DNA from 4 places in the Streptomyces sp. NPDC047453 genome. Region 3 is predicted to be linked to each of the others. Evidence: riboswitches for the same ligand, from Rfam matches in the RefSeq annotation. Region 3 holds a riboswitch; each other region holds the start of a gene.

Region 1 (4,205 bases), on a different contig from region 3:
GCATCCACTACTGCCTCGGCGCACCGCTCGCCCGTCTGGAGGGCCAGACCGCGCTGGCGACCCTCCTCACCCGGCTCCCGGACCTGCAACTGGACACAGATCCAGCCGACTTGCGCTGGCGCGGCGGGCTCATCATGCGCGGACTGCGGACGCTGCCGGTGCGGTTCACACCCGGTCGGTAAGTCACAGGGAAGCCGGACAAGGCAGGAAAAGGCGCCTGCCGCCGCTCCACGCCTACCCAATGACGGGCACGAAGGTGACACATGTTCAACGGTGTGATCTTCACGTGATCTGTGCGGCATGAACTTGTGACAAGCGATCGTCAGCCGATACTTTCACCCATCAGCGTGGCGCCGAGTCTGCGGTCGCCACGCGGGTCACCGCTGTCGCACGAAAGGTCTCCGTATGCTCTCCGGGAACGGTCGTCACCGTCGGCCCCGTCAGGCTCCGGCCCTCCTCGTCGCCGCCGGAGTGGCCGGATCCGCCATCGCCATCCCGCTGATCGGCGCCGGCGGCGCCAGCGCGGCCGACGGCAACGCGTGGGACAAGGTGGCCAAGTGCGAGAGTGGCGGCGCCTGGAGCGCCAACACCGGCAACGGCTACTACGGCGGCCTTCAGTTGACGCAGGACGACTGGGAGAAGTACGGCGGCCTCGACTACGCCTCGAGCGCCGACCAGGCCAGCCGGTCCCAGCAGATAGCCGTGGCCAAGAAGCTGCTCGCCGACAAGGGCCCCGGTGCCTGGCCGACGTGCGGGCTGCTCTCCGGGCTCAACGAGAAGTCCGGGGCGGCGAAGGTCGACACCGGTGTGGGCAATTCATCCGGAGCCTCCAACTCGTCCGGAAAGTCCCTCACGGACGACCTCGGTCTGTCCGACTCGTCACAGGCATCGTCGAGCGATCCGTCGGGTTCGACTGGTTCGTCCGGTTCGCCGGATACCGACCCGGGTCCGGCTGATTCCTCCGGTTCCTCTGGCTCGCCGACCGCGTCCCCCACCACGTCCTCCCCTTCGCCGTCCTCGCCCGCCGAGAAGGGCAACCCGGCCAAGTCCGACACGTCCCCCGATGTCGCCGCAAGCGGGTCCCAGTCGCCCGACGCCTCGCCCTCGGTCACGCCGCAGCCGAGTGGCACGGACAACTGGGGGCAGGTCGGCGGCACTTCGACCCTGGTCGACACCGGGGCGCTCGACACCGGGGTGCTCGGCGGTGGGCGGCACCGCGGCGGCAGTGCCGCCGAGGACCCGGCCGACAGTCACGCGGCCGCGTCCTCCGGCCGCCACGCCTCCCGCGGCGGCGTCACGCGCGCCGTCGTCGCCGACTCCTACACCGTCCGTGCCGGCGACTCACTCGAGTCCATCGCCGACTCCCTTGACCTCCAGGGTGGATGGGATGCGCTGTATGCGGCGAACAGGGGGGCGATCGGGTCCGACCCCAACTACATCTCCGCCGGTCAGACCCTGAATCTCCCTACCGAAACGCCCTAAAGGCAGCGGGAGTTCACGCCCCACTTCGCACTGAATGTCCCATTCGGTGAAAGTGTGGGATGACTCTCAGAAGCCCTGATCGTCTTTGGAATTCGGCGGAGCGCGTGCCTACGGTCGTGACCGCTCGTCACCGCGAGCCCCGGCTGCCGCAACGCCGAATCCTGCCAGCGGCCGTACGGGAACAGTCGTCGCGTCAAGCGCCGTGGGCAGGAGCGGGGGACCCAAGGTAAGTGCCGCGCCCGGCAGTTGACCGGAGCGGCTAGGGGTGGAGCCGTGCCTCACGCACGAGGCACGGCCGGGCAACTCAACCGGCCCGAACCCGACAGCTCACCTCGCAGGCGTCGGTGAGGGGATCCCACCATGCTGTTCTCCAGCAAGGGCAAGCACCGTCGTACGTCCAAGACCACCCGTGTCATCGCGCTCGCCGGTGTCGCCGGCGCCGCCGTCGCCGCCCCGCTGATGGCGGTCGGCGACGCCTCCGCCGCCACCGCCTCCGAGTGGGACGCGGTCGCCCAGTGCGAGTCCGGCGGCAACTGGTCCATCAACACCGGCAACGGCTTCTACGGTGGCCTCCAGTTCACCAACTCCACCTGGGCCGGGTACGGCGGCACCGCCTACGCGTCGCGCGCCGACCTGGCCTCCAAGTCGCAGCAGATAGCCGTTGCCGAGAAGGTCCTCGCGGGCCAGGGCAAGGGCGCCTGGCCGGTCTGCGGCAGGGGCCTGTCCGGCGCCGCCTACACCGGCAGCGCCCCCGCGTCCTCGTCTCCTTCTTCGTCTTCTTCTGGCGGCAGCTCCGCCAAGAGCACCACCACCCGCTCGACCGAGCAGCAGGCCGCCAACCGCTCCGCGACGCGTCCGGCCCCGAGCAAGACCGTCACCACGCCGACCGGCGAGAAGGTCAAGAAGGGCGACGGCGAGTACAAGGTGGTCTCCGGCGACACCCTCAGCTCCATCGCCGCCGAGCACGGCGTCCAGGGCGGCTGGAAGAAGCTGTTCGAGCTGAACAAGGACATCGTCGACGACGCCGACCTCATCTACCCGGGCCAGCAGCTCCACCTGAAGTAAGGGCCCGTCCCGCCCTCGGCGCTTTCCAGGGCTCCCCGCCCCGGCGCGTTCCCCCCTACGCGCCGGGGCGGGGTTTTTCGTCTCCCGCACGCCCGGCCGTTCCCGAACCTTCCCCTCCTCCTTTGTTCCGAGTGGGAACAATGTGTACCGTCACTCTGTCCACGAGGCGGTCGGTCGGCCGGTCGCCGCCCCGGGACGGTTAGGCTCTAGTCGCAAGGCTCACGCCCCGCACTTCCAGCGTCACATCCCAGAAGGAGATGCTCGTGCCGTCCATCGACGTCGTCGTAGCCCGGGAAATCCTGGACTCCCGAGGCAACCCCACGGTCGAGGTCGAGGTCGGCCTCGACGACGGCAGCACCGGTCGTGCCGCCGTCCCCTCCGGTGCCTCCACCGGTGCCTTCGAGGCCATCGAGCTCCGTGACGGCGACCCCAACCGCTACCAGGGCAAGGGCGTCGAGAAGGCCGTCCTCGCCGTGATCGAGCAGATCGGCCCGGAGCTCGTCGGCTACGACGCCACCGAGCAGCGTCTGATCGACCAGGCCATGTTCGACCTGGACGCCACCGACAACAAGGGCTCGCTGGGCGCCAACGCCATCCTCGGCGTCTCCCTCGCCGTCGCCCACGCCGCCTCCGAGGCCTCGGACCTCCCCCTCTTCCGCTACCTCGGCGGTCCGAACGCGCACCTGCTGCCGGTGCCGATGATGAACATCCTGAACGGCGGCTCGCACGCCGACTCCAACGTGGACATCCAGGAGTTCATGATCGCCCCGATCGGCGCGGAGTCCTTCTCCGAGGCCCTGCGCTGGGGCACCGAGGTCTACCACACCCTGAAGAAGGTCCTGAAGAGCAAGGGCCTGTCCACCGGCCTCGGCGACGAGGGCGGCTTCGCTCCGAACCTCGGCTCCAACCGCGAGGCCCTGGACCTCATCCTCGAGGCGATCAAGGAAGCCGGCTACGCCCCCGGCGAGCAGATCGCCCTCGCGCTCGACGTCGCCGCCTCCGAGTTCTACAAGGACGGCAAGTACGTCTTCGAGGGCAAGGAGCGCTCCGCCGCCGAGATGACGGAGTACTACGAGGAGCTCGTCGCGGCCTACCCGCTCGTCTCCATCGAGGACCCGCTGTTCGAGGACGACTGGGCCGGCTGGAAGGTCATCACCGACAAGCTCGGCGACAAGGTCCAGCTCGTCGGCGACGACCTGTTCGTCACCAACCCCGAGCGCCTCGCCCGCGGCATCGAGGACGGCGCCGCCAACGCGCTGCTCGTGAAGGTGAACCAGATCGGTTCGCTCACCGAGACCCTGGACGCCGTCGAGCTGGCCCAGCGCAACGGCTTCAAGTGCATGATGTCCCACCGCTCCGGCGAGACCGAGGACGTCACGATCGCCGACCTGGCCGTCGCCACCAACTGCGGCCAGATCAAGACCGGCGCCCCGGCCCGCTCCGAGCGCGTCGCCAAGTACAACCAGCTGCTGCGCATCGAGGAGATCCTCGACGACGCCGCGGTGTACGCCGGCCGCTCGGCCTTCCCGCGCTTCAAGGGCTGAGCCGCTTCGAGGGCTCAGCCGTTCCGAGGGCCCAGCCGCCCCGGGGGCTGAGCTGCAAAGCGTAAGGCCTCGCCAGTCGCACGTACGTCCCCGTACCCGGTCCCGTACCGTGTC
Region 2 (4,205 bases), on a different contig from region 3:
CCTCCCCACCCGTGACGGCCGTGGCAGCCGTGACGACCGTGGCGGCTCAGGCCGGCCGTATCGCGCTGTGGATGGCCCGCGGACCCGCGAAGAAGATCGACTCCTCGCGTATCGACGCGCCCGGACTCGGGGCGTGGACCATGGTGCCGTTGCCCGCGTACAGGCCCACGTGGCTGACCTCGCCGTAGAAGAAGATCAGGTCCCCCGGCTCCAGTTCGGCGAGCTGGACCGCCGCGCCGGAGCCGACTTGTTCGTGGGTGGTACGGGGCAGGGCCACGCCGGCGGCCCGCCAGGCGGCCTGGGTGAGACTCGAGCAGTCGTAGGAGCCCGGACCGGTGGCTCCCCACACGCACGGCTTGCCGATCTGGGCGCGGGCGAAGGCCAGCGCCTTGGCGGCCTTCCGCTCGTAGGCCGAGACCGGGCTGTCGCCGACGCCGATGCCGGAGCCGGTGGCGGGGTCGGGGCTGGTGGCGGCTCCCACCTCCACCGCCGCTCCAGGGCCGCTGGCCTGGCTGGCGTCGAAGAGCGAGTTGCCGTCCAGCGGCGGGGTCGTGTCGAACAGTCCCGTGGCGTGCTGCTGCCACTGGGCCGCCTCCGGCTGAGGCGCGGGCCGGGGCTCCTCGGCCGGGCGCGCCCCTACGGCGGCGGGCGGTGGCGCGCTCTGCTGCGCGGCGTGCCGGGACAGCATCTCGCCGGCCCGGGCGAGCTTGTTCCGCATCTGCTCCTCGGCGGGCCGCTGCACCGCGGCCTGCCGGTGGCGGGCGACCGGGACACCCGCCCCGCCGACCGCCTCCCGCCCCGCCTCGGCCATGCCCGCAAACCCCGCGACGGGGCCCGCGGGCGGAGTCGCAGCGCTCGGGCTTCCGGTGCTGAGCACCTCCATGGCCCCGGTGGCCGACGCCTCCAAGGCTTCGGCGGATAGCGCCTCCATGGTGCCGGAGGGGGGTGCCTGCATGACGTCGGCGGGGAGGACTCCCATGGTGCCGGTGGGCGAGGTGGGTAGCACTCCCATGTTGCCGGTGGGGGGCGGCTGCATGATGCCGACGGGGAGGGCTCCCATGGTGCCGGTGGACGGCGCTTCCATGGTTCCCGTCGGGAGGACCCCTGTGGTCCCGTTCGGCAGCGAGTCCATGGTGCCGGTGGGCGGGGGCTGCATGGTCCTGCTGGGCAGTGCTCCCATGGTGCCGGTGGGCGGTGCCTGCATGGTGTCGGCGGGGAGGACTCCCATGGTGCCGGTGGGCGGCGGCTGCATGGTCCTGCTGGGCAGTACTTCCATGCTGCCGGTTGGTGGCGCCTGCATGACGTCGGCGGGGAGGACTCCCATGGTGTCCGTGGGCGGCTGCATCGTCCTGTTGGGGAGTACTTCCATGGTGCCGGTGGGCACCGGTCCCGCCGTCCCGGTGGCCGGCGGTTCCATGGAGCGGGCGGTCAGTTCCGCCACGGAGGAGACGGCCGCGGCCGCGGTGGGTGCGGCGGGCAACTCCGGTGGGGGCGTGGTGTCCCGTACCGCCGCCGGCAGTTCGGGTACCGGGCCCGCGGGGCCGGCGGTCAGCTCCGGCCGAGGCGCCCTGCCCGCCTCGAGGCCCAGTCCCTCGCGGACATCCGTCGGACGCCTACTCGACGCGGTGTCAGAGGAGTTGGCCGGATTGGGCATACGGTCCGGCGGCAGGACCGCGGGCATGGTCGGACCCAACTGGGCGCGCCCCACGTCGAACCACTTCCTGGCCACCCGGTCGAGCGCCGGATCCGATCCCCCGGAACCGCTCCAGGCAGCCGAACCGCGCCGCGTACGTGCGCTCTTGCTCATCGCGCGGGTGGCGTTGAAATTCCCCGTGGCGTTCTCCGCCTGGTCGTAGAGGCTGCTGATCCGCTGCTGGACCTCGGCGCGGCTGGGCCTGTCGTCGCTCGGTCGTTCCCGCGTCAAGAAAGGCGCACTCCTCCCATGGGCCGCCTACCGGTTCTGCTCTCGGCATCGGGCGGACGTTCTGTGGAAGGCGTGCCCTACGGCCCTTGTCCGGAGGGACAGTTGAGCCGCTTCATCCCGAGGTTGGTCGGTTCCCCGGCTCCGGCCGCTGTGGGGGCGTACCGGACTCGGCGGAGGTCGCACGATCCGACGCGACTCGCCGGAGGCAATCGTGCGGCCTGGTCGTCAACTTAGCGAACATGTGTGCCTGGTGTGAAGATTGAAGCGTGGAATGTCCGATACGTATTCGTGACCTTCCCCTGAGGTGCCTCACGCTCGTCCGGCCCGCGTTCCTTACGGAATGCGGACGTCCGAGGGCGGGGAGGGCTCGAGGGCGGCGTGGGTGTGGGGATGGTGTCAGGCTGGGGGCATGCAGGAGTCGTACGAGCCCACGGGTGCCGGGTCCGGCGAGCGGCGGCCGGCCGGGGCGGCGCGGGTGCTGGTCGTCGAGGACGATGCCACGGTCGCCGAGATCGTCTCCGGCTACCTGGGCCGCGAGGGCCATGTCGTCGACCGCGCCGGGGACGGGCCGACCGCGCTCGCCCGGGCGGCCGCCCACTGGCCGGACCTGGTCGTGCTCGACCTGATGCTGCCGGGCATGGACGGCCTCGAGGTGTGCCGCCGGATGCGCGGGCGCGGCCCGGTGCCGGTCATCATGCTCACCGCCCGCGGCGACGAGGACGACCGCATCCTGGGTCTGGAGGTCGGCGCCGACGACTACGTCACCAAGCCGTTCAGCCCCCGCGAGCTCGTCCTGCGGGTGGAGTCGGTGCTGCGCCGCACCCGGCCCGCCACCGCGCCGCGGCCGCTCGCCGCGGCCGGACTCGCCGTGGACCCGCCCGGCCGCCGCGCCACCAAGGACGGCGCCGAACTCGCGCTCACCCTCCGCGAGTTCGACCTGCTCTCCTTCTTCCTGCGCCACCCCGGCCGGGTGTTCAGCCGCGAGGACCTGATGCGCGAGGTGTGGGGGTGGGACTTCGGCGACCTCTCCACGGTCACCGTCCATGTCCGGCGGCTGCGCGGCAAGGTCGAGGACGACCCGGCCCGGCCCCGCCTCATCCAGACCGTGTGGGGCGTCGGCTACCGGTTCGACCCCACCGGACACGAGGGGAGCTGACGGTGCGCGACACCCTGTACATCGCCCTGTACGCCTTCCTCGGCGCCGCCGTGGCGGGTCTGGTCGGCGCGGGCGCGCTGCGGCTCATCCGGCGGCGCTCGCTGACGGCCTCGCTCGCCGTGGTCGCCGCCGTGGCGGTGGGTGCGATGCTGACCGGCACCCTGGCCGTGGCCCAGGCGATGTTCCTGTCCGCGCACGACCTGTCCGTCGTCACCACCGTCGTGGCGATGGCGGCGGTGGTGTCCCTGGCCACCGCGCTGCTCCTGGGCCGCTGGGTCGTCGCCCGCAGCCGCGAGCTCGCCCGCGCGGCCCGCTCCCTCGGCGACGGCGGCGGCTTCGCCGCGCCCCACGGTCCGGCGACCGCCGAACTTGAGTCGCTGAGCCGCGAGTTGGCGACCACCAGCGCCCGGCTCGCCGAGTCCAGGGAGCGCGAGCGCGCCCTGGAGACCTCCCGCCGGGAACTCGTCGCCTGGATCTCCCACGACCTGCGCACCCCGCTCGCCGGACTGCGCGCCATGTCCGAGGCGCTGGAGGACGGGGTGGCCGCCGATCCGGACCGCTACCTCCGGCAGATCCGCACCGAGGTGGAGCGCCTCAACGACATGGTGGGCGACCTGTTCGAGCTGTCCCGCATCCACGCCGGCTCCCTGGCCCTCACCCGCTCCCGGATCTCCGTGTACGACCTGGTCGGCGACGCCCTCGCCGGGGCGGATCCGCTGGCGAAGGAACTCGGCGTCCACCTCGTGGCCGACCACGTCGATCCGGTGCCGGTCGAGGTGGACGGCAAGGAGATGAGCCGCGTGCTGGGCAACCTGCTGGTGAACGCGATCCGCCGCACCCCCGCCGACGGCACGGTCGCGGTCGCCGCCGCACGGTCCCCGGGCGGGGTCGTCCTGTCGGTCACGGACGGCTGCGGCGGCATCCCCGAGGAGGACCTCCCGCGCGTCTTCGACACCGGCTGGCGCGGCACCAACGCCCGCACACCCCCGGGGGGAGCCGGCCTGGGCCTGGCCATCGTCCGCGGCATCGTCGAGGCCCACCAGGGCCGGGCCGCCGTACGCAACATCCCGGGCGGCTGCCGCTTCGAGGTGACCCTGCCGGCACGGGAGGCGTGAGCCCCACCAG
Region 3 (4,205 bases):
CTCATCGGACGGCAACGGTGGCAACGGCATCGCGGACAAGTCACCGAAGGAGATCCGGCACCAGGCGCACCAAGCCCTGCTCGGCGCCAAGTCCGTCCGTATCGCGCTGAAGGACACGGGGTCAGACGCCCAGAAAGGCAATCGGCCCAGCTCGGCGGACCTCTCGTACGACCAGGCCGGCTGCACCGGCTCGATAGCCATGGGCACCCAGGGCAGCTTCCAGATCGTCAAGCGCGGCACCGAAGCATGGATGAAACCCGACGCTACGTTCTGGAAGACGACCAAGGTCCCCGGCAGCGAGGGCACAGCAGGCGCGGAGCGCTTCAAGAACCGGTACATCCATGGCACGACCAACGACGCGATCTTCAAGAAACTGGCCGACGTCTGCAGCATCAAGGTCTTCCAGAAGCCCCTCGGCGGCGTCGCGCCGTTCACGGACGTCAAGAAGGGCACCGAGACCACGTTCAACGGAATGAAGGCCATCCCGCTGACCGGGAAGGTGGACGGAAGGGCGGCCACGTACTACGTGGCGACGCAGGGCAAGCCATACCTGATCGGGGGCACCCAGAAGGGCAACGGCACCGATCTGACCTTCACCCTGTCCGACTATGACAAGCCGATCCCGTCGGCGACACCGTCCGCCAACGAGTCGGTGGAGGTCTCCCAGCTGGAGAGCCAGCTTCAGGGCGCGTCCTGAGCCCATTGCTCATCGCCGTGCTTGCCGCGACCGCTGATCGTGCTGGGGAACGGTATGGCGCGTGGAGGGACGGGTGTGGCTCAATTGCCGTCGGCGGGACGCCGTGGGCACGACGGCGCGGAGGGGGAGGGCGGAAGGCGTCGTGGTGAGCGGGGACCGGCCGGTGATGTGGGCCGAGGCGGCCAGGGTGGCGGCGGGGTGCGTGGTGGTGCTCGCCCTCACGTGGGCCGCTCTGGAGTTGCTCGACGAGCGGCAGTTCCCGGTGGCCGCACCACCGGTGATGGTGCTGGGCCGGTGGTTCTACGACAGGCACCGTCACTGGGGCGCCGGTCTGGTGGCCACGGTCTCCGGCTCGGTCGTGGTGTTCACCTCGGTCGACCGGCTGCGACCTCATCTGGACCGGCTGCTCGCCGACACCACGGCGACCGCGGCGGGGCTGGTGGTCGCCATGGCCGTGTTCACGCTCTGCTCCCGCGTGCGGCGGAGGGCCTGACATGCCGTACGAGGGCGACGACCGACGTGGTGCCCGGCGTGGCCTGCACCTGCGTACCCACTGGCACCGCTGGTCACCGTGGCCGACATCTTCATCGTGGTGCCCTGGACCTGCGTGGCGCCGTCCCATGAAAGGGCCCGCACCCCCCGGTGCGGGCCCTTTCATGTCCGATGCCGGTGCCGGCACCGGGGTGTCCGGCGCGCGTTACGCGGGGCGGACGACGCTGTGGATCGGCATGTAGTAGATCGACTCCTCGCGGACGTTCGTGCCCGGGCGCGGCGCGTGGATCATCATGCCGTTGCCGATGTAGATCCCGACGTGGCTGATGTCGTTGTAGAAGAAGACCAGGTCGCCGGGTTTGGCCTCGGAGACGGGGACGGTCGTGCCGGCCTCCACCTGGCTCCAGGTGGTGCGCGGCAGCGAGATTCCGGCGGACTTCCAGGCGGCCAGCGTGAGCCCGGAGCAGTCGTACGAACCGGGGCCGGTCGCGCCCCACACGTACGGCTTGCCGATCTGGGCCCGCGCGAAGTCGAGGACCTTGGCGGCCTTGGCGGCATAGCCGGTGCTCGATCCGGCATCCGTGCTCGTGCCCCCGCCCGTACCCGTGCCCGAGCCCGTGCTCGATCCCGAGCTCGTGCCCGTTCCGCTGCTCGCCTTCGCGTCGGAGCTCTTGGCCGCCTGCTCCTCCTTGCGCTTCTGCGCGGCCGCCGCCGCCTCCTCCGCCGCCTGCCGGCGGGCCAGCTCCGCGGCCTTCTGCCGGGCGATCTCCTGCTTCTTCTTCTCGATCGCCGCCAGTCGCGCCTTCTCCTCGGCGGTCAGCGTCGACAGCAGATGGCGCGCCTCGCTGAGCTTCGTCTGGACGTCGAGCTTGCTGGTCCTCAGATCGTCCTGCGAGGTTGTCAGCGACTCCAGGATCTTCGTCGCCTCGGTGCGCTTCTTCGTCGTCGCGAGCTGCGCGGTCTGGTAGTCGTCGACGGCCTTCTTCTGGCGCTCGGTGAGCTGTCTCATCAGATGGTCCTGGTCGAAGTACTGCTGGGGATCCTTCGCGAGCAGCAGCGTCGCGGTGCCGGACATCCCGCCCGTGCGGTACTGGGCGGCGGCGAACATGCCGAGCTCGCGCCGCGCCTCGTTCAGCTTCGCCGTGCGCTTCGCCACGTCGTCGAGGAGGCCGTTCACGCGTGTGCGCTGCGTGGCGGTCTTCTCCTTGGCCTCGTTGTACTTCTCGGTGGCCACTCCGGCCTGGTGGTAGAGGTCGTCGACTCTCTTCTGCACCTCTTCGAGGCTGGGCTTCCGGGGCTGCGCGGGCGCGGCGTTCGCCGTCTGGGACAGCAGCGCCACGGAGGTGAGGGCCGCGGTCGTCAGACCGAGGGCCGGGGACGTGCGCAGTCCGGCGATCCGGGTGGCCGTGGTCCGGGCTTTGCGGTGCGACGCCAAGGGTGGCGCCTCCTTCCATAGACCGCCTACCGGGTTAGCTGTCGGGTTCGGGCGGGTGGTCGGAAGGGCTGCCCTACCGTCCCGTGCGCGCTGTGGGGGACACGCGAACGGGACCGATTCACCCCAGGGATGAGTGGGTCCCCGGCTCCGGCTGCCGTGAGGCGCACCGGATTCGGCGCAGGCCACCCGTCCCGGCGTTGTTCGCCGGCGGGGGTACGGGGTGCCCGCCGGGCACGCTAGCCAACGCTTGTGACTGCTGTGAAGGTTGGTGCGTGATATGTCCGCTACGTTTTCGTGACTTTCACGGTACGCATACGGTTGGCTGCACTCCGATGTTTTCGGGACCGTCGGACCGTACGTGCGGTGGGCGGCGGGTGTCCCCGTTTCCGGAGCTCCCCGACGACCTCCGACCGGCGCGGAAAACGGGACCGCCGTCAGGGCTCAGGACCGGGAGTCCGGATAGGCTCTGGCCAGGACGGGCTTGATCCGACGGGAGGCCGGGATGACGGCGCCGGGGCGCAGGAGCAGTACCTTCACGCGGCTGCTGCGGCACGGCTTCATCCATGCCTCGGACGCAGAGCGGCTGCTGGACGGGCCGGAGCTCGCGCCGCTGAGGGACGATCCGGTGCTGCTGGAGGCGCTGGGCGCCACAGCCGACCCGGATCTCGCGCTGGGCGGGCTGGTCCGGCTGCTGGAGGCTCAGCCGGAGTCCAAGGCCCGCCGCGAGCTGCTCGACACGCTGATAGCGGCCAAACCGCTGCGCGACCGGCTGCTCGGCGTGCTCGGCGCCTCCACCGCCCTCGGCGACCACCTCGCCCGGCACGCAGGCGACTGGCGGGCGCTGGTCACCTACGAGCCGCGCGACCTGCACCCGGGCGTGGAGGAGTTCGAGCACGGGCTCGCCGAGGCCGGCGATCCGGTCGCGCTCCGCGTCGCCTACCGGCGCTGCCTGCTGTCCATCGCCGCCCGCGACGTGTGCGGCACCACGGATGTCGCCGAGACCGCCGCCGAGCTGGCCGACCTCGCCACTGCCACTCTGCGCGCCGCGCTCCGGCTCGCGCGGGCCGCCGCGCCCGAGGACGACGCGCTGTGCCGGCTCGCGGTGATCGCGATGGGCAAGTGCGGCGGCCACGAACTCAACTACGTCTCCGATGTCGACGTGATCTTCGTCGGTGAGGCCGCGGACGGCGCCGACGAGGTCAAGGCTCTGCGCGCCGCGACCGCGCTCGCCTCGCACATGATGCGGATCTGCTCCGAGACGACCGTGGAGGGCTCGATCTGGCCGGTCGACGCCAACCTGCGGCCCGAGGGCCGCAACGGGCCGCTGGTGCGCACCCTCAGCAGCCATGTCGCCTACTACCAGCGATGGGCCAAGACCTGGGAGTTCCAGGCGCTGCTCAAGGCCCGCCCGGTGGCCGGCGACCTGGAACTGGGCGGCCAGTACATCGCCGCGCTCGGCCCGCTGGTCTGGCAGGCCGCCGAGCGCGAGAACTTCGTCGCCGACGTGCAGAAGATGCGCCGCCGCGTGGTCGAGACCATCCCCGTGGGCGAGGTCGAGCGCGAGCTGAAGCTCGGGCCGGG
Region 4 (4,205 bases), on a different contig from region 3:
CTGGACGGCGTCGCCACGATCATGGCGCGGGCCTTCTCCGAGGGCACCGACAAGCACTCCGCCGAGGAGTTTGCCGCCGAGCTGGAGCGCGCGGGCGCCACCCTCGACTCGCACGCCGACCACCCCGGCGTACGGCTGAGCCTGGAGGTCCCGGCCTCCCGCCTGGCCAAGGGGCTCGGCCTGCTGTCCGACGCCCTCAGGGCGCCCGCGTTCGCCGAATCCGAGGTCGAGCGCCTGGTGCGCAACCGGCTCGACGAGATCCCGCACGAGCTGGCCAACCCGGCCCGCCGCGCCGCCAAGGAGCTGTCCAAGGAGCTCTTCCCGGCCGGCTCGCGCATGTCGCGTCCGCGCCAGGGCACCGAGGACACGGTCGGCGCGATCGACTCGGCGGCCGTCCGCTCCTTCTACGACCGGCACGTGCGTCCGGCCACGGCCACTGCCGTGGTCGTCGGCGACCTCACCGGCGTCGACCTCGACGAGCTGCTGGGCCGGACCCTGGGCGCCTGGACCGGCTCGCCCGCCAAGCCGCGGCCCGTGCCGCCGGTGACCGCCGACGACACCGGCCGCGTGGTCATCGTGGACCGGCCCGGTGCCGTGCAGACGCAGCTGCTCATCGGCCGGATCGGCCCGGACCGGCACGACCGCGTGTGGCCCGCCCAGGTGCTCGGCACCTACTGCCTCGGCGGCACCCTCACCTCCCGCCTGGACCGCGTCCTGCGCGAGGAGAAGGGCTACACCTACGGGGTGCGGGCGTTCGGCCAGGTGCTGCGGTCGGCCCCCGACGGGTCGGGCGCCGCGATGCTCGCCATCAGCGGCTCGGTCGACACCCCGAACACCGGCCCGGCCCTGGACGACCTGTTCACGGTGCTGCGCAAGCTCGCCGCCGAGGGCCTCACCGACGCCGAGCGGGACGTCGCCGTGCAGAACCTCGTCGGCGTGGCGCCGCTGAAGTACGAGACGGCCGCCGCCGTGGCGGGCACGCTCGCTGACCAGGTCGAGCAGCACCTGCCCGACGACTACCAGGCGACGCTCTATCAGCAGCTCGCCGCGACCGGCACGGTGGAGGCGACCGCGGCCGTCGTCAACGCGTTCCCCGTGGACCGGCTGGTGACGGTCCTCGTCGGTGACGCGGCGCAGATCAAGGAGCCCGTCGAGGCCCTGGGCGCCGGCCGGGTCATCGTCGTCGCGGCCGAGTAGAGGTACCCCCGCGCCGCCGCGCCGCCGCACGCGCGGCGAACGGTACACGCGCGCGTGGGGCCCTGGTGACCGAAGCGTCACCAGGGCCCCACGATGTCCGAATTGAGGGGGAGGTTGCCTGTCTGCCCTGTGGTATGCGCTACAAAACATCTGATCCGTTTGGGAATGGAAAGCGGCCCCGTTTAGCGTCGGTCCGTCTGTTCGTCGGGCAGTGCGCCGCGTCCGCGGCACCGGACAGCCATCGCTGAGTCCCCGTACGGCGCGAGCCGGGGGAGCCGGGGACCCACCGTCCCTGGGGTGAATCGGACACCCGCGCACGCCGCGAGGGGGCCGTAGGAGACCTTCCTGCTCCGAACCCGTCAGCTAACCCGGTAGGCGAGAGGGAAGGAAAGGACCCACGTCTCCATGGCGTTCACCCGCGCCGCCGGGAAGCACCGCCGGCCGAGCCGGATGCACCGCACCACCGCCCGTGCGGCGGGCGTCGCGGCCCTGGCCACCACCGGCGTCATCGGCACCCTCGCCGCCCCGGCCCTCGCCGCGGAGGACCCCGCCCCCGAGGACACCGGCCTCACCCCGGTCGTCACCATCGGCGACAGCGTCGCCGAGAAGATCGACGCCCAGGCCCTCGCCCAGCACAGGGCCGCCGCGCGCAAGCAGGCCGAGGAGGCCGCGCGCAAGAAGGCCGCGGAACGGGCCGAGAAGGAGCGCGAGGCCAAGGCGCGCGCCGCCCGCGAGGCCGAACGCAAGCGTCTCAACGCCTTCGTGACGCCGATCCTCGGCTCCTACATATCGACCGGCTACCGCACCGGCGGCTCACTGTGGACCTCCGGCACCCACACCGGCATCGACTTCCACGCCGCGAGCGGCACCACCGTCCACGCGGTCGGCATCGGCACCGTCGTCGAGACCGGCTGGGGCGGGGCGTACGGCAACCAGGTCGTGATCAGGATGGCCGACGGCATGTACACCCAGTACGGACACCTGTCGTCCATCGGGGTCTCGATGGGCCAGCAGGTCGTCCCGGGCCAGCAGATCGGCCTGTCCGGCGCGACCGGCAACGTCACCGGACCGCACCTGCACTTCGAGGCCCGTACGTCCCCGGACTACGGCTCCGACGTCGACCCCGTGGCCTACCTCCGCCGGCACGGCCTCACCATCTGACCTCCCGCGCCGGCACACCGCCCGGCGCGTCACGCGAAACACCCGAAGCCCCGGCTCCCGAGCCGGGGCTTCCGGTGTTCCCCACCGTGTTCCCTTCCGGTGTTCCGGGGGCCCGCCGGGCACGCCGGGCACGCCGAAGCCGTGCCACCCCGTCCGGGCGGCACGGCTTCGGCGCAGGAGCGGTCCTGCCGGTCAGACGGTCTCGGGAAGCTCCCCGAGGCCCTCGGCGACCAGCTTGGCCAGCCGGTCCAGCGCGGCGTCCGCGCCGTCGGCGTCGGAGGCCAGGACGACCTCCTCGCCGCCCTCGGCGCCGAGGCCGAGCACGGCCAGCATGGAGGCCGCGTTGACGGGCGTCCCGTCGGCCTTGGCGATCGTCACGGGGATGCCTGAGGCCGTGGCGGCCCGGACGAAGATGGAGGCGGGGCGGGCGTGGAGGCCCTCGGCCCAGCCGACGTTGACGCGGCGCTCAGCCATGTGTTGCTGCCCTTCGGGTGATCAGGGTTGTCTAGACCAGTTTTCCACACGTGGAGCGAGCCCGGAGCGGGGGTGTGCGCCGCCCCGGGTGGCGTCGGACCGCGGCCTCGGTCCGACGTGTGTCCTCCACAGACTGCCTCGCGCCGCTGTCGGACGCGAGCCGTACGCTGGGGCCCATGCAGACCTCGCCGGACCGGCACGAGTACCCCGCCCACTGGGAGGCGGACGTGGTGCTGCGCGACGGCGGCACCGCACGGATCCGCCCCATCACCGCCGATGACGCCGGCCGTCTGGTCAGCTTCTACGAACAGGTGTCGGACGAGTCCAAGTATTACCGCTTCTTCGCGCCCTACCCGCGCCTGTCCGCGAAGGACGTCCACCGCTTCACGCACCACGACTTCGTGGACCGGGTGGGACTCGCGGCCACGGTCGGCGGCGAGTTCATCGCCACCGTGCGCTACGACCGCATCGGCGCGGACGGCATGCCCGCCTCGGCGCCCTCCGACGAGGCCGAGGTCGCCTTCCTGGTGCAGGACGCCCACCAGGGACGCGGGGTCGCCTCCGCGCTCCTGGAGCACATCGCGGCCGTCGCCCGCGAGCGCGGCATCCGGCGCTTCACCGCCGAGGTGCTTCCGGCCAACACCAAGATGATCAAGGTGTTCACGGACGCCGGGTACGTCCAGAAGCGCAGCTTCGAGGACGGCGTCGTACACCTGGAGTTCGACATCGAGCCGACCGACCGGTCGCTGGCCGTGCAGCGCGCACGGGAGCAGCGGGCCGAGGGGCGGTCGGTGCGGCGGCTCCTGGTGCCCGGCTCGGTCGCCGTCATCGGCGTGGGCCGCACGCGCGGCGGCGTGGGCCGCAGCATCCTCGACAACATCCGCGACGCCGGGTTCACAGGCCGGCTCCACGCCGTGAACCGGGCCTTCGGCGAGGACTGCCGGGAGATCGACGGGGTGCCCGCCCGCCGCTCGGTGCGGGACATCGACGGGCCCGTGGACCTCGCCGTCGTCGCCGTGCCGGCCGAGCGCGTCCCGGACGCCGTCACCGAGTGCGGCGAGCACGGGGTGCAGGGGCTCGTCGTGATCTCCGCGGGCTACGCGGAGAGCGGCCCCGAGGGACGCGAGCGGCAGCGCGCCCTCGTGCGGCAGGCGCGCACGTACGGCATGCGGATCATCGGGCCCAACACCTTCGGGATCATCAACACCTCGCCGGACGTCCGGCTGAACGCCTCCCTCGCCCCCGAGTTGCCCCGGCCCGGCCGTATCGGGCTGTTCGCCCAGTCCGGGGCCATCGGCATCGCGCTGCTGTCCCGGCTGCACCGGCGCGGCGGCGGGGTCACCGGGGTCACGGGCGTGTCGACCTTCGTGTCG

What was found. A riboswitch is a leader RNA that binds a small molecule or an ion and turns the genes downstream of it on or off. The one in region 3 is predicted to bind cyclic di-AMP.
Region 1: linked by a shared signal. The riboswitch ahead of ABZ818_RS07140 (transglycosylase family protein) and the one ahead of ABZ818_RS01935 (NlpC/P60 family protein) in region 3 are both predicted to bind cyclic di-AMP.
Region 2: linked by a shared signal. The riboswitch ahead of ABZ818_RS13965 (NlpC/P60 family protein) and the one ahead of ABZ818_RS01935 (NlpC/P60 family protein) in region 3 are both predicted to bind cyclic di-AMP.
Region 4: linked by a shared signal. The riboswitch ahead of ABZ818_RS17900 (M23 family metallopeptidase) and the one ahead of ABZ818_RS01935 (NlpC/P60 family protein) in region 3 are both predicted to bind cyclic di-AMP.

Annotation. Positions count from the first base shown of each region.
Region 1 covers NZ_JBEYTS010000005.1:82,844-87,048, reverse strand. Annotated here, with positions in the region: gene ABZ818_RS07150 (cytochrome P450) at 1-182, shown strand, start outside; gene ABZ818_RS07145 (transglycosylase family protein) at 406-1,482, shown strand; cyclic di-AMP (ydaO/yuaA leader) riboswitch at 1,671-1,838, shown strand; gene ABZ818_RS07140 (transglycosylase family protein) at 1,843-2,547, shown strand; gene eno (phosphopyruvate hydratase) at 2,805-4,091, shown strand.
Region 2 covers NZ_JBEYTS010000012.1:55,494-59,698, forward strand. Annotated here, with positions in the region: gene ABZ818_RS13965 (NlpC/P60 family protein) at 47-1,924, opposite strand; cyclic di-AMP (ydaO/yuaA leader) riboswitch at 1,933-2,107, opposite strand; gene ABZ818_RS13970 (response regulator transcription factor) at 2,334-3,080, shown strand; gene ABZ818_RS13975 (HAMP domain-containing sensor histidine kinase) at 3,083-4,195, shown strand.
Region 3 covers NZ_JBEYTS010000001.1:427,015-431,219, forward strand. Annotated here, with positions in the region: gene ABZ818_RS01925 (hypothetical protein) at 1-697, shown strand, start outside; gene ABZ818_RS01930 (hypothetical protein) at 843-1,190, shown strand; gene ABZ818_RS01935 (NlpC/P60 family protein) at 1,395-2,624, opposite strand; cyclic di-AMP (ydaO/yuaA leader) riboswitch at 2,632-2,812, opposite strand; gene ABZ818_RS01940 (bifunctional [glutamine synthetase] adenylyltransferase/[glutamine synthetase]-adenylyl-L-tyrosine phosphorylase) at 3,127-4,205, shown strand, end outside.
Region 4 covers NZ_JBEYTS010000017.1:107,009-111,213, forward strand. Annotated here, with positions in the region: gene ABZ818_RS17895 (pitrilysin family protein) at 1-1,197, shown strand, start outside; cyclic di-AMP (ydaO/yuaA leader) riboswitch at 1,430-1,590, shown strand; gene ABZ818_RS17900 (M23 family metallopeptidase) at 1,603-2,358, shown strand; gene ABZ818_RS17905 (HPr family phosphocarrier protein) at 2,551-2,832, opposite strand; gene ABZ818_RS17910 (GNAT family N-acetyltransferase) at 3,009-4,205, shown strand, end outside.